Regions from separate parts of the Pseudoalteromonas sp. P1-11 genome, predicted to be linked through region 2. Evidence: predicted binding sites of a transcription regulator. Region 2 holds the regulator's gene; each other region holds the start of a gene.
What was found. Region 2 encodes sigma-54, which starts transcription at its own class of promoters, with help from an activator protein. Its sites were predicted from a motif close to GTTGGCACGNNNNTNGNNT; they were not measured.

Region 1: a site for sigma-54 is predicted at 1,966-1,984, ahead of fliE (flagellar hook-basal body complex protein FliE). Genes of this name have one in related genera too.
Region 3: a site for sigma-54 is predicted at 1,689-1,707, ahead of AN390_RS17065 (amidase family protein). Genes of this name have one in related genera too.
Region 4: a site for sigma-54 is predicted at 1,459-1,477, ahead of dps (DNA starvation/stationary phase protection protein Dps). Genes of this name have one in related genera too.

The regions. Positions count from the first base shown of each region.
Region 1 covers NZ_LJSP01000002.1:664,229-667,378, forward strand. Annotated here, with positions in the region: gene fliF (flagellar basal-body MS-ring/collar protein FliF) at 1-1,570, opposite strand, end outside; gene fliE (flagellar hook-basal body complex protein FliE) at 1,591-1,923, opposite strand; gene AN390_RS05685 (sigma-54 dependent transcriptional regulator) at 2,096-3,150, opposite strand, start outside.
Region 2 covers NZ_LJSP01000001.1:211,131-214,280, forward strand. Annotated here, with positions in the region: gene AN390_RS00940 (PTS sugar transporter subunit IIA) at 1-336, opposite strand, end outside; gene hpf (ribosome hibernation promoting factor) at 341-628, opposite strand; gene AN390_RS00950 (RNA polymerase factor sigma-54) at 656-2,155, opposite strand; gene lptB (LPS export ABC transporter ATP-binding protein) at 2,225-2,950, opposite strand; gene lptA (lipopolysaccharide transport periplasmic protein LptA) at 2,947-3,150, opposite strand, start outside.
Region 3 covers NZ_LJSP01000014.1:10,214-13,363, reverse strand. Annotated here, with positions in the region: gene AN390_RS17070 (gamma-glutamyltransferase family protein) at 1-311, opposite strand, end outside; gene AN390_RS17065 (amidase family protein) at 308-1,516, opposite strand; gene AN390_RS17060 (putative 4-hydroxy-4-methyl-2-oxoglutarate aldolase) at 1,862-2,344, opposite strand; gene AN390_RS17055 (TetR/AcrR family transcriptional regulator) at 2,348-3,001, opposite strand.
Region 4 covers NZ_LJSP01000001.1:315,318-318,467, forward strand. Annotated here, with positions in the region: partial or broken gene AN390_RS01450 (alkaline phosphatase PhoX) at 1-629, shown strand, start outside; gene dps (DNA starvation/stationary phase protection protein Dps) at 880-1,395, opposite strand; gene AN390_RS01460 (nucleoside-binding protein) at 2,006-2,785, shown strand; gene AN390_RS01465 (DUF2189 domain-containing protein) at 2,875-3,150, opposite strand, start outside.

The DNA of each region.
Region 1 (3,150 bases), on a different contig from region 2:
AAGCAGAATCAAAGTCTTTATTTAGCATATCTAGCGTGCTATCGCCAATATCCACCCCAGAGCTTAATGCATCTTCATCGTACTCTTCGAGCGTATCATCTGGGTATATTAAGCGTTTAAGCATAGGCTTAACAACTGCCATAATAAGCACAATAATAACCAGCGCACCCAGTACTAAGCGGACGATTTTCATAAACCAGTCCTGCTCCCACAGCGGTACTTCTAAATCTAAATCAACCGCTTCGCGTACAAATGGCACAGTTACCACCTCTAATGCATCGCCGCGTTGCATATCAAAACCTACCCCACCTTGTAATAGGCGACGTATATTTGACAAAGCCTCTACCGAGCGCGGCGCCATGGTTGTTTCGCCGTTTTCACCTACTTTTGGCACATAATCAACGGCAACCGAGACGCTAATTCTGCGAATAACCCCTGTTTGTTGGCGCTTATGTGAAATGGTGGTGTCTAGCTCAAAGTTACGTGTAGCCTCTTTATGCACTCGGCTTGGGTTCGTTGCTGTACCAGCATTGCCTTGACCTGCCACTTCTGGAATAGTTGAATTCATAGGTGGCTGATTAGTAAGTGCCCCAGGAATACCTACCGCTAAGCCACCAATGTTGTTCTCTTCAAATGTGGTTTCGCTTCTTACTGCTGGTAGGTCTGGGTTGTAGCGCTTTTGTGTTTCTTCTACTGAGCTAAAGTCCATGTTTAAATCAACTTGCGCCGTGTAGTTACCCAAGCCGACTACAGGAATAAGAATACTGTCTATTTTCTCTAAATACTCTTGCTCACGCTTTCTTTCAATGTCGTACTCTTTACGAGAGCGTGCTGCTAATGAGTCTTGTGAACCTGAATTAAGTAAGCGACCATTTTGATCTGTTACCGTAACACGTGAAGGCTCAAGCCCTTGTACTGCAGAGGCAATCATATCAACCACTGAGTCAATCTCTTCGCCATCAAGCATTCTGCCGCGCTTAAGAGTCAATACCACTGTGGCTGATGGCTTTTTCTCTCTGCGTGCAAATACGTTTTCTTTTGGAATGGCTAATAAAACTTTAGCGCGTGTTACGTTGTTTAATTCTTCTATGGTGCGGGCAAGTTGTTGCTCGCGGCCATGTTTTAAACGTTCACGCTCTAATCGTTGGCTAACACCAAAGCCCATATCTTGCATTATGATGTCGGTGCCTGAGGTAGGACCTTGCTCTAGGCCTTCACGGGCCATCAGCAATTTAATGTTTTGATACTCGCTTTCATCAACCGAAATTACGTTGCCGTCTAGCTCGTAGTCAATTTTTTGTGCATCTAAAAAATCAAGGGTTTGGATCAGCTCTTCTGTTGGCATTTTACCAAGTGGACGCATGTCTGGCTGACGTGCCCAAATAATCACGAATATGGCAATAGCTAAACAAATAGCCAGCGCAATAATAAGGGTGACTTGGCGAAGCACATCAACACCATTTAAGGCGCTTAAGTAGCCCGACTTTTGTTCTTGTTGCTCGTTATCTTCGCTTTGGTCAATACCGCCGCCAGCAAGAGCAAGATCTGTTGATTGATTAGATTGCGCCACAATAATTCTCCACTACCTACTTAAACAGGCATGTTCATAATTTCTTGGTATGACTCAACAAGTTTATTTCTTACTTGTACTGTAGCCTCAAATGCCACTGACGATTTTTGTGAGGCAATCATTGCCTCAGCAAGCGATACACTTCTATCACCCATTTCAACAGCCACTACTTTTTGTTTGGCATCTTGTTGTAAGCCATTAACCGTGTTTAATGCATCACTTAGTAAGTCACCAAATTGAGCAGACGATGTTGGCTGAGCTTGAGTAGGTAGCTTATTGATTTGATTTGTATGGCCTGCTTCTAAAGCCATTGATTGCATTTCTTGAAATAGCGCGCTGTTTTGAATTTTCATAATTTTCTCTGGCAAATGCAGTTAACGTTCATAAAGGGAATAAAGCACAAAGTGTGCCATAAAAATAAACCTTTAATTACATAAGGTTAACCATTATTTTTGAGAGTCAGAGATTTGACAACCCTAAACTAAGCGTGGTTAGTTTAGGGTTATATAGAAGAAAGGAATAAAGTTATGCGGGCAGCGAAATACCTAAATCACGCATTTGCGCTAGTTTATAACGTAAAGTACGCGGGCTGATCCCAAGTGTTTGGGCAACATCTTTACGTTTGCCTTGGCAGCGCGCTAGGGTCTCTAATATTATTTTATGCTCTTTATCTTTTAGCTCATCTTTATAGCTGCCAGTATCAACACTAGGCAGAGAGCTACTCGCCTCTGCAGGCGTTATTTTGTCATCATAATACGCGCCACTGGGAGTGTTCGCTTGTTCAGCCGCTATCTCCTGTTTAGGCGTACTGTTAATTGGCGCTTGCATTAAGTTTTCAATAAAAATAGCCTGTTCGCCAATTACATTGCCCGTTCGCAAAATAAGCGCACGTTGAATTACGTTATCAAGCTCGCGTACATTACCAGGCCATGCATGGCTTAGTAATTTTTGCTCAGCGGCACTATCAAGCGTTGCTAGCGGCTCTTTACTTTTAACTAAATGGCGCTCTATTAAATGCTTAGCCAATACTATTATATCGCCTGGGCGCTCACAGAGCGGTCGCCACATTAGGGGAAATACATTTAAGCGATAATATAAGTCTTCTCTAAATTGGTTATCTGCAACGGCTTCTTTTAGGTCGCGGTTACTGGTTGCGAGTACTCTTACGTCGAGTGAAATTGTTTTTCGGGCACCTAAACGCTCAACTTCACGCTCTTGCAATACCCGTAATAGCTTAGCTTGCAGCCCTAAGTCCATTTCGGTTATTTCATCAAGTAATATGGTGCCGCCTTGGGCTTGTTCAAATTTACCTGGGCATGCTTGTATTGCACCGGTAAACGCGCCTTTTTCGTAGCCAAATAAAGTAGCTTCAAGCATGTTTTCGGGAATAGCCGCACAGTTTATTGCCACAAAAGGCGCATCGCATCGGTTTGATTTATCGTGAATGTATCGCGCTAACACTTCTTTACCAGAGCCACTAGGGCCTAGCACCATAACACTTGCATCTGAGCGCGCCACTTTGCTCGCCAGTTCTAAAAGCGCAATACTGCTTGGGTCGGCAACAATTGGGCCCTCAGTGT
Region 2 (3,150 bases):
CTGTTGGTTATCGCCATCTGGTACGATGAGTGCAACAAAAATATCAACAGGGCAGTTATCAATAGCATCAAAGTTAACAGGGGTGTCGCTAACAAGTACTAAAGCCAGCGGCTCTTCTACGCCACCCATTCTGCCATGAGGAATGGCGATACCCCGGCCAATGCCAGTACTGCCTAGCTTTTCTCTGCTTGCCAGCGCATTAAGAATATCTTGTTGTGGTAAGTAGGGGAGCTTTTCATGAGCTAGCTCACTGATAAACTCTAAAATTCTTTTTTTACTACTAAAAAGGACCGCAGCTTTGCTGCAGTCCTGGCATACTAATGTACTTAATTTCATAATATTAGTGTCTAGCAAGCTTCTCTTTATGTTTTATGACTTGACGATCGAGCTTGTCAATCAACGAGTCTATAGCGGCATACATATCTTGGTGCTCTGTTGAGGCAAATAAATCTGCGCCACTTACATGAATAGTCGCTTCTGCTTTTTGGTTGAGTTTTTCTACATCGAGAATGACATGCACATTGCTAATATGATCTGAGTGCCTTTCTAGCTTTGCAAATTTATTATTTACATAGTCTCTAAGTGAATCAGTTACTTCTACGTGACGACCAGTTAGGTTTAGTTGCATAAGCATTTCCTCTTTGTTTTTTACGTCTTATATCAAACTCTTTCTCTGATTTGACGGTGGAATAGCTAGCGATTCACGGTATTTTGCTATTGTGCGTCTAGCTACTTTAATTCCTTGCTCTGCCAATATATCCGCAATTTTACTATCACTCAATGGTTTAGCTGAGTTTTCCGCGGCAATTAGCTTTTTAATTAGGGCACGTATTGCGGTTGATGAACACTCGCCGCCGTTTTCAGTGCTTACGTGGCTTGAGAAAAAATACTTAAGCTCAAAAATACCACGTGGCGTATGCATATATTTTTGCGTAGTAACACGCGAAATTGTCGATTCATGCATTTCTACCATTTCAGCAACATCGTTTAAAACCATTGGCTTCATGGCTTCGGGGCCATGTTCAAAAAATGCTTGTTGCTGTTTTACAATACAGTTTGTTACTTTGAGCAGCGTGTCGTTTCTGCTTTCAAGGCTTTTTATAAACCATTTAGCTTCTTGTAAGTGAGAGCGAATAAATTGGCTATCACCACTTGATTTTACGGTACGTGACATAGCCGCGTACTGACTATTTACGCGTATTTTTGGCATGCTATCTGGGTTTAGCTCTACCACCCAGCGGCCTTTTATTTTTTTAACCGACACATCCGGTATTACATACTCCGACTCTTCCCTTACTATGGTATCTGCAGGTTTTGGGTTGAGGGTATGTATTAGGGTCATGACCTCTTTAAGCTCGTCTTCTTTAAGCTTAGTCTTTTTCATTAATGTACGATAGTCGCGTGCCGCTAATAGATCAATGTGATCGGTTAAGATCATTTTAGTTTGTTCTATAAAAGGGGTGTCTTTATCAAACTGGTTTAGCTGAATGCACAAGCACTCTTGTAAACTGCGCGCGGCTATACCTACAGGGTCAAATAACTGAATACGCTTTAAAACGGCTTCTATTTCGTCAAGTTCAACTTCAACTTCGTCATCGTTTTCTTGGTTAAAGCTCTCTAAAATCTCTTCGCAACTTAGCGTTAAAATACCCGAGTCATCTACAGCTTCTACAATGGCAATAGCAATGGCTTCGTCAGTTGGGCTAAAAGGAGTAAGCTGAAGCTGCCACATTAAATACTCATGTAGCGTTTCAGTAGAGGCACCTTGATAAATAGACTCATCTTCCGGCATTGGGCCTGAGGATGCCGCAGGGGCTGCGCTCATGTACTCATCCCAAGTTACATCCATTGCCATATCATCGCTAACGGTGTCTTTATTTAAAGCTTCGCCACTGTCTTGCTCGTACTCGCTGGTTGTATCGTCAGCCGATGCGCTTACGGTTACATCATCCGTATCTGCTTTTTGCTCATTTTTTCCAGCCGACTCTTCCGTGTAATCTTGCTCTTCTACTTCTAATAGCGGGTTGCTATCAAGTGCTTCTTGTATTTCTTGCTGGAGATCCAATGTACTGAGCTGCAGCAAGCGAATCGCTTGTTGCAATTGTGGAGTCATTGTAAGTTGCTGGCCCATGCGCAGCTGTAATGATTGCCTCATGTATCTCTAACAATCCTTTTATGTTGTTATAATTAATATTAGCAGATGCTTGTAGGTGTGGCTTAAATGTTACAGCCTAAATTGCTCGCCTAAATAAACATCGCGTACAGTTTTGTCATTTAATACGTGTTCTGGGGTGCCAGATGCAATTAGCTCCCCATGAGAAACAATGTAGGCTTTTTCACAAACATCAAGGGTTTCTCTTACATTGTGATCGGTAATTAATACGCCAATGCCACGGTTTTTAAGATGTTCTATTATTTTCTTTATATCTAACACTGAAATCGGATCAACACCAGCAAAAGGCTCATCCAATAAAATAAATTTAGGGTTTGCTGCCAGTGCTCTGGCAATTTCTACACGGCGGCGTTCACCACCAGAAAGTGCCATACCTTGGCTATCGCGAATATGCTGAATACTAAATTCATCAAGTAAGTTGTTGAGCGTTTCTTCTCGCGCGGCTTTATTGAGCTCTTTACGCGTTTCTAAAATAGCCATTAAGTTTTGATAAACTGTCAGCTTTCTAAATATTGATGACTCTTGCGGCAAATAGCCAATGCCTAAGCGGGCGCGGCTGTGCATAGGTAATAACGTAATGTCGTTATCATCAATAGAAATTTTACCTTTGTCGCTAGGTACTAATCCTACAATCATGTAAAAGGTGGTGGTTTTACCTGCGCCATTAGGGCCCAATAAGCCAACAATGCTGCCGGCTTCTACCTCAAGGCCTACATTTTTTACAACTTGGCGGCCTTTATAGCTTTTTGCTAATAGTTCTGCTTTTAAGGTGCTCATGGTTGACCTTCGTTACCTGTTTTTTCTTTAATTTTTGCTTCAACAGGCACTAAAATTGTGTGGACACGATCCGTAGAGTTTTCGTCTTTTTCTGCGCTAATAAGCTGCTGCTGCATATCGTAGGTAATACTTTTAGCATTAATTTTTTGACCGGCTTGTGCGACTTCAGCATCGCCAACAAGCGTTAAAAAGCGCTTTGC
Region 3 (3,150 bases), on a different contig from region 2:
CGAAGTGTTGCAGCCTGAGTAAGCGCGCTTAAACCGCCGCGCTCTGGTATGTGTGGCTCATTGCTATAGGCGCTTATATCGTTTGGTGCGCGCCCGCAGGCATCAATGGCAGTGGGTATACTTTGGTTTGGATTATCAATAAGCCAAAAACTGTCGCCGCCAATTGAATTCATATGCGGATATACCACGCTAATCGCAGCCGCTGCCGCTACCATGGCTTCGGTGGCTGTACCGCCTTGTTTTAGTATTAAGGTGCCTGCCTCGGTTGCTGCAAAATGCGGGGCAGTAAAGGCAATGTTGTGTGTGCTCATGCAAGTGTGTCCTGTTTAAAGTGGGCAGCTAATTGTTGTACGCAGGCAAGTAGGCTTTTATCGTTGCCGTGGCTCATCATTAATGAAAACCCATACGGGTGGCCATTTTCTAAATTAGCCAATGGTAAGTGTACTTGCGCCGAGCGGCTCAAGCCCGCAATGGCCGATAAGGTGATTATTTGCATGCGTAAGGCGCTTGTGTCGGCGCCCAATTTAGGTGCAGTTGTGGGTGTGGTTGGCAAAAATAAACAGCTGTTTGTGTTTAGGTTTTTAGCGATTAGTGTTTGCCACTGGGTTTGTATATTTAGTGCTTCTTGCTCTTCTTGGGCGGTTAGGGCAAGCGCCATGTTAAAACGTGCCGCAATTGCCGGAGCAAACTGGGGAAGTTGCCCTGGCAATTGAAGCCAATCTTTATGCGTTTTTGCGATTGCTCGCCCTTGCAGTATTCTAAAGCTGTCAGCCAGTTCGCTTAATAAGCTGCTGTTAGGCAGTTCAAATTCTTTATGGTGTTTAAAATAAGGTTTGGTTTTTTCAAGCAGTTGTTTAAGCGGGGCTTGTAAAGCAGGGTCAACCAGCTCAAATAATGGCTCGCAAATAACTAAAGTATCAACGTTATTAATAGCTTGATTTGGTAACAGTACATTGCCTACATCGCTTAGCAGCTCTGCATTTTGCGTAAGCCAGCCAATGGTATCAAATGGGGGCGCTAGCGGTATTAGGCCATCTTTTTCAATTACGTTATGGCTTGGCCTTATGCCAAATAAGCCACAATAACTTGCCGGTATTCTAATAGAGCCACCAGTATCAGTGCCTAAGCCAATATCGGCTAAGTTAGCCGCTACAGCTGCAGCCGAACCCATACTTGAGCCGCCACTTGCATGGCCTTTAAGTTTTGGGTTTTGTGCTGCACCATAGTGAATGTTATTGCCCTCTAAGCTGTAGGCCAGCTCATCGGTATGGGTAAAGCCTGTAAAGCGACAACCCTCATTCATTAGTTTGTTTACGGCACTTGCTGTTTGCTGTGCAGGTTTTGCTGCTTTAAACCAGCTTGGGTTACCTGCGCTGTTGCGCTCGCCTTTAACTGCAAATACATCTTTTACCGCAAGGCGCTTATTTACAAGTGTGCCGTGGGTTTGTGTTTGCCATGCGTTAGGGCCATGGTCACAAAAAATACCGGTAAAATTATTATGTGTTTTGGTACTCATATCACCACTCGTTATAAAGTAAATCTGACCAACTGGTTATAATCAGATTTAGGGTGATTAAAAAGACGAATTACTTATTATTATTTTTCAGCCCACTGCGTAACATCTTATTTTTATTTTACAGAGCCTGATCCGCTTTTTAATCGGTTAGCTATTATATTGCCTAAAAGCTAAGCAAAAGCAATGCCAAATGCAATAAAGTTGTCCGTTCGGTCAGGTTTTGTTTGGTTTGTATGGGGTTTAGCAGATATTTATAAAAATATAAGTATTAAAGAAGGTGTAATTTAGAGGTGAAAACAACCAAGTTGGTGCGTGATTGCACCAACTTGGTTGCAAGTGTGGCGTTTATAGTAATGCGTTAGGGCTAATAATTAAGCCATTTACATCGGCGTATAGCCAATCGTTAGGGTTAATTGTGGTACTAAGCATGGTCACTGTTTGATTTTTATCTCCAAAGCCACGCTTTAATGTACTGCGCGGGGTAGAGCCAAGTGCCATAACCGGCAAATCCATAGTGGCAAGTATTTCAATGTCACGGCAACAGCCGTTAATAATCACGCCTTCCCAGCCGTTTTTTAACGCGCGCTCCGCCATAATATCGCCTATAAAAGCAAAGCGTTTGCTAGCAAAGCCGTCAATAACCAGTACTTTACCCTTGCCGTTTTCATGCAGTATGTCTGCGGCAAACGAGTTATCGTCTGGGCAGGTAACGGTAACTGCTTGGCCACTAAATGTGGTTTTTTTACCAAAGTGGCGCAGGCCGCTGTCGGCTACTTGTACGCTATTGCGGTGATCGTCAAATAAGTCTGGGGTGGTAAAGTTATCCATGGGTTAAGCCTCACTGTGCTCAGGTATTTTTAAACCAATACCTTTTAAAATTATGTGGGCAGTTGATTGCGTTATTTGTGCCACATCGGTTTCGTCGTATTCTAACTTGTTCATTACCAGTAGCACTTCGGCCTGAAAATCGGCGTAGTACTGCGTAGTTGACCAAATGGTAAATAATAAATGGTAAGGGTCAACATTATCCATTTTGTTTGCATCTATCCAGGCCTGAAACACGCCTACCTTTTGTTTTACCCACGGGCGTGTGTTGGTTCTAAAGTAGTTTTGCAAATAAGGAGCGCCGCGCAGTATTTCACTGGCAAATAAACGTGATTGCAGCGGCTGGTTTACGGCAAGTATGACTTTGCTTTTAATATAGTGATACAGCACATGTGCAGGGTCGTCCTCAGGGGTTACGTTATCTAAGCCTAAGTTCCAGTGCGCGATAATGCGGTCTATTACGTTTTCGTATAGGCCGTCTTTGCTTTTAAAATAATATAAAATATTGGCCTTAGGAACGCCTGCTTCTTTGGCAACCATACTCATACTGGTGCCATCGTAACCAAGCTGAGAAAACAATTGCTCGGCGGCATCGAGTATTAATGTTTGGTTTTTTACTCGGGTGAGTTCTTTTTTATTTGGCTTTGTTTGTGTGCTCATTATGGCGATGCTGTTTTTAACGTGTTGAATGATTGTAACTTTACTGACCAAAAGGTCAAACACTTAAGTACAGGCCAAAAACATCTTTATAACAATAAATGATGAGCAACAATTGTTTAACCCACTAATTACTGTTAGCGTAACGTCAA
Region 4 (3,150 bases), 100 kb from region 2:
AGTTAAATAAAGGCGGCACATTGCAAGCGATGGTAATTAAAAACCAGCCTCAGTTTGATAGCCGAAATTGGGATTCACCGGCCATGCCATTACACAGCGACCTTTTAGTTGAATGGATAACGCTCACAGACCCTAAAAGCCCAAATGATGACCTACGTAAGCAAGGTTATAAAAAAGGTGCAGCCTTATTTGCACGAGGAGAGGGAATACATTGGGGTAAAAATGAGCTTTATTTTTGCTGTACTAATGGGGGCAAAAAGCAGTTAGGTCAGGTAATGAAGTACACACCTTCAAAAAACGAAGGCACTGAGTTAGAGCAAAATGAGCCTGGTAAAATACAACTATTTGTAGAAAGTACAAACGAGTCGTTATACAACTTTGGTGATAATTTAACGGTAGCACCTAACGGGCATTTAATTGTATGTGAGGATCAATACACAGACACGGTGAATAACCATTTACGCGGAGTAACACCCAAAGGAGAGGTGTATAACTTTGCTAAATTGCATGCGCAAACAGAGCTTGCTGGGGCGTGTTTTTCACCTGACGGACAAACCTTGTTTGTAAACGTATACATGCCAACTAAAACGTTGGCTATTACTGGTCCTTGGGATAGTTTTAAGCTTTAAAGTGGTAAAAAATACAAACGCTTAGTATAGGTATACTAAGCGTTTGTATTTTAACAATCCTTGTAGGTTTACCAAATCCGTTAGCAAGCTTTAGTCATCCTTGGTGCATTTACTACATCCTTTATGTAATAAGCAACGGGTCCTTGTAGTTTGCACTTCATCCTATACCTACTTATGTAACGTATCCTTGTATCTTTATTAGTCCTTTAACTCTTATTAACATTCCTTGTATGGCAAAGTGGGTAATAAATTAATGATTTAGTTTACCTGCAGACGATTCAATGTGTGCACGTACAAACCATTGAAACTGCTCTAAGTCACCTAGCTGGCTGGTGATCATATCCTCTGATACTGGGTCTAATTCAGACAGCGTGCCAATGGCTTTGCGGTGGTCGGCGTTTACGCCACTGTATACTTTGTCTAATGCACCTAAATGCTCTACTACAAAGGCTTTACCTAATGAGTATTCTTCCCATGTGCGGCGATCTACAATTGACTTAGGTGTACCTTGTGGCGTACCGCCTAATGTAGCAATACGCTCTGCGATGGTGTCGGTCATTTCGCGAATAGCATCGACTTGTGGGTCTAACATTTCATGCACACCAATAAAGCTTGGGCCTACTACATTCCAGTGAATATGCTTTAAAGTAAGTTGTAAGTCTAAAAGCGCTACGAGTCGGTTATCGAGTGTTTCAATTGTTTTTTTTGCTGATTCGTTATCCATACCTGGGGCTGTAAATTCAATTGGGTGTTGTGAGTTACTCATAATGTCTCCCGTTGTGTAATTTGTTGTATGTAGCCATTGCTACCATTTAACTTGCAATACATGAAGCAAAGCCTATGCCTACCAAGTTTATTTATTTAAGATATTGATATTTAATGTTTTATTTATAATTGGGTACGTAGGGTTAAAAAAGGAGAGGCGTAGAATATGAATTTTATGCACTTATTTTTGTAAATTGTGCACAGTAGTAAAAAAGCTGTGGCTGTTTATCGATTGAGTTGAAATTTGTTTATGCTCAATAAGGTATAGTCTGTGTAATACAGCTATCTAATGTGCTTAGCCTTACAATTCACGCCGTTATTAAATTGCCTTTAAAGCTCACCTTAATATTGCATGCGCTACAACCTCTAAATAAAACCCAGTAAATAAGCTAAGCAAGGGTATAAAAATATAAAGGTGCTTATTTATTACCTGCGTAATGATTAATTCAGGTGTTTTATACAGGGCTAACGCTGCTCTTTTAAAGCCGCGCTACTGGGCTTTACTACTTAGATTTTAAAAAACAGCCTTTGTACTTATTTAATCTCTTTAGTTGGTGAATGCTCACTGATATACTCCCGCCGCATTTTAATTGGGGTTATGTAAATAAATCATGAATTTTTTAAAAACACTGTTTACAACATCTATACTGCTTTTGTCTCACTCAGCACTAGCAGAAAATTGGAGCGTTACACAGCTTCACACAAATTTTGGCGATGCCTTAAATCCCTTTACCGGGGAGTCGTCATTTACACGCACCTACACCATAGAGCATGCCTCAGAGCATGATTTAGGTGATAACTACTTTTTTATCGACTTTTTAAACGACAGCCTTAGTGATGGTTTTCAAGATACGGGTATATATGGCGAGTGGTACACAACACTTAGCTTATCAAAAGCCTTTGATACCTCTGTGCGTTACGGTGCAATAAAAGACACAGGTTTAGTGTTTGGTATAAACGCCGGTGAAGAGGGGTTAATGAAATACACCCCAGGCATCAAGCTCAGCTGGGATGCCCCTGGTTTTGATTTTTTAACAACTACTTTTGCAGGTTACATTGATGCCAACGGCGGCGTGCAAAAAGATCAGCTAGCCAAGCAAGACAACAGCATTTTTATAGACCTTGCATGGGGTGCACCTTTTACACTAGCTAGCCAAGCATTTTATTTTACCGGCCACGTAGAATATATTTCTGGGCGTGATGACGAACTAGGCAATAAAGTTAATGAGTGGTTGCTTGCTCAACCCGCTGTGCATTGGGATGTAGGGCAAAACTTTAATTTAAACCCGCAACAGTTAATGGTAGGGGTAGAGTGGCGCTATTGGTACAACAAGTTAGGGACTAATAAAATAGAAAACCAGCCCTTTTTACATGCTATTTGGGTATTTTAAGCAAAGCTTGCTTTGCTAGGCTGATAAAAAAATAGCGCCTTTTGGCGCTATTTTTAGTCAGTGTGGTTGGAACTTTAAGTGGTTGACTGTTACTCGTAACCACGAGGTTTTTTGGTTTTAATAACTGCAATATAAGCATGCCAACTGGCGTAACTAAGCAAAGGCATAATTACAATAAAGCCCGTGGCACCGGTAGCAAAACCAACAGCTACCAGTAAAAATATACAAATTGACCATACCACCATAGCGGCAAAGTTAGTTTTTACAGCGTTCATAGAGCTTATTACAGCGGTCATAATATCTACTCGGCGCTCCATCATTATTTGTGGAGCAAAAGCAGAAAGCGAAAATACAGTCACCAGTAA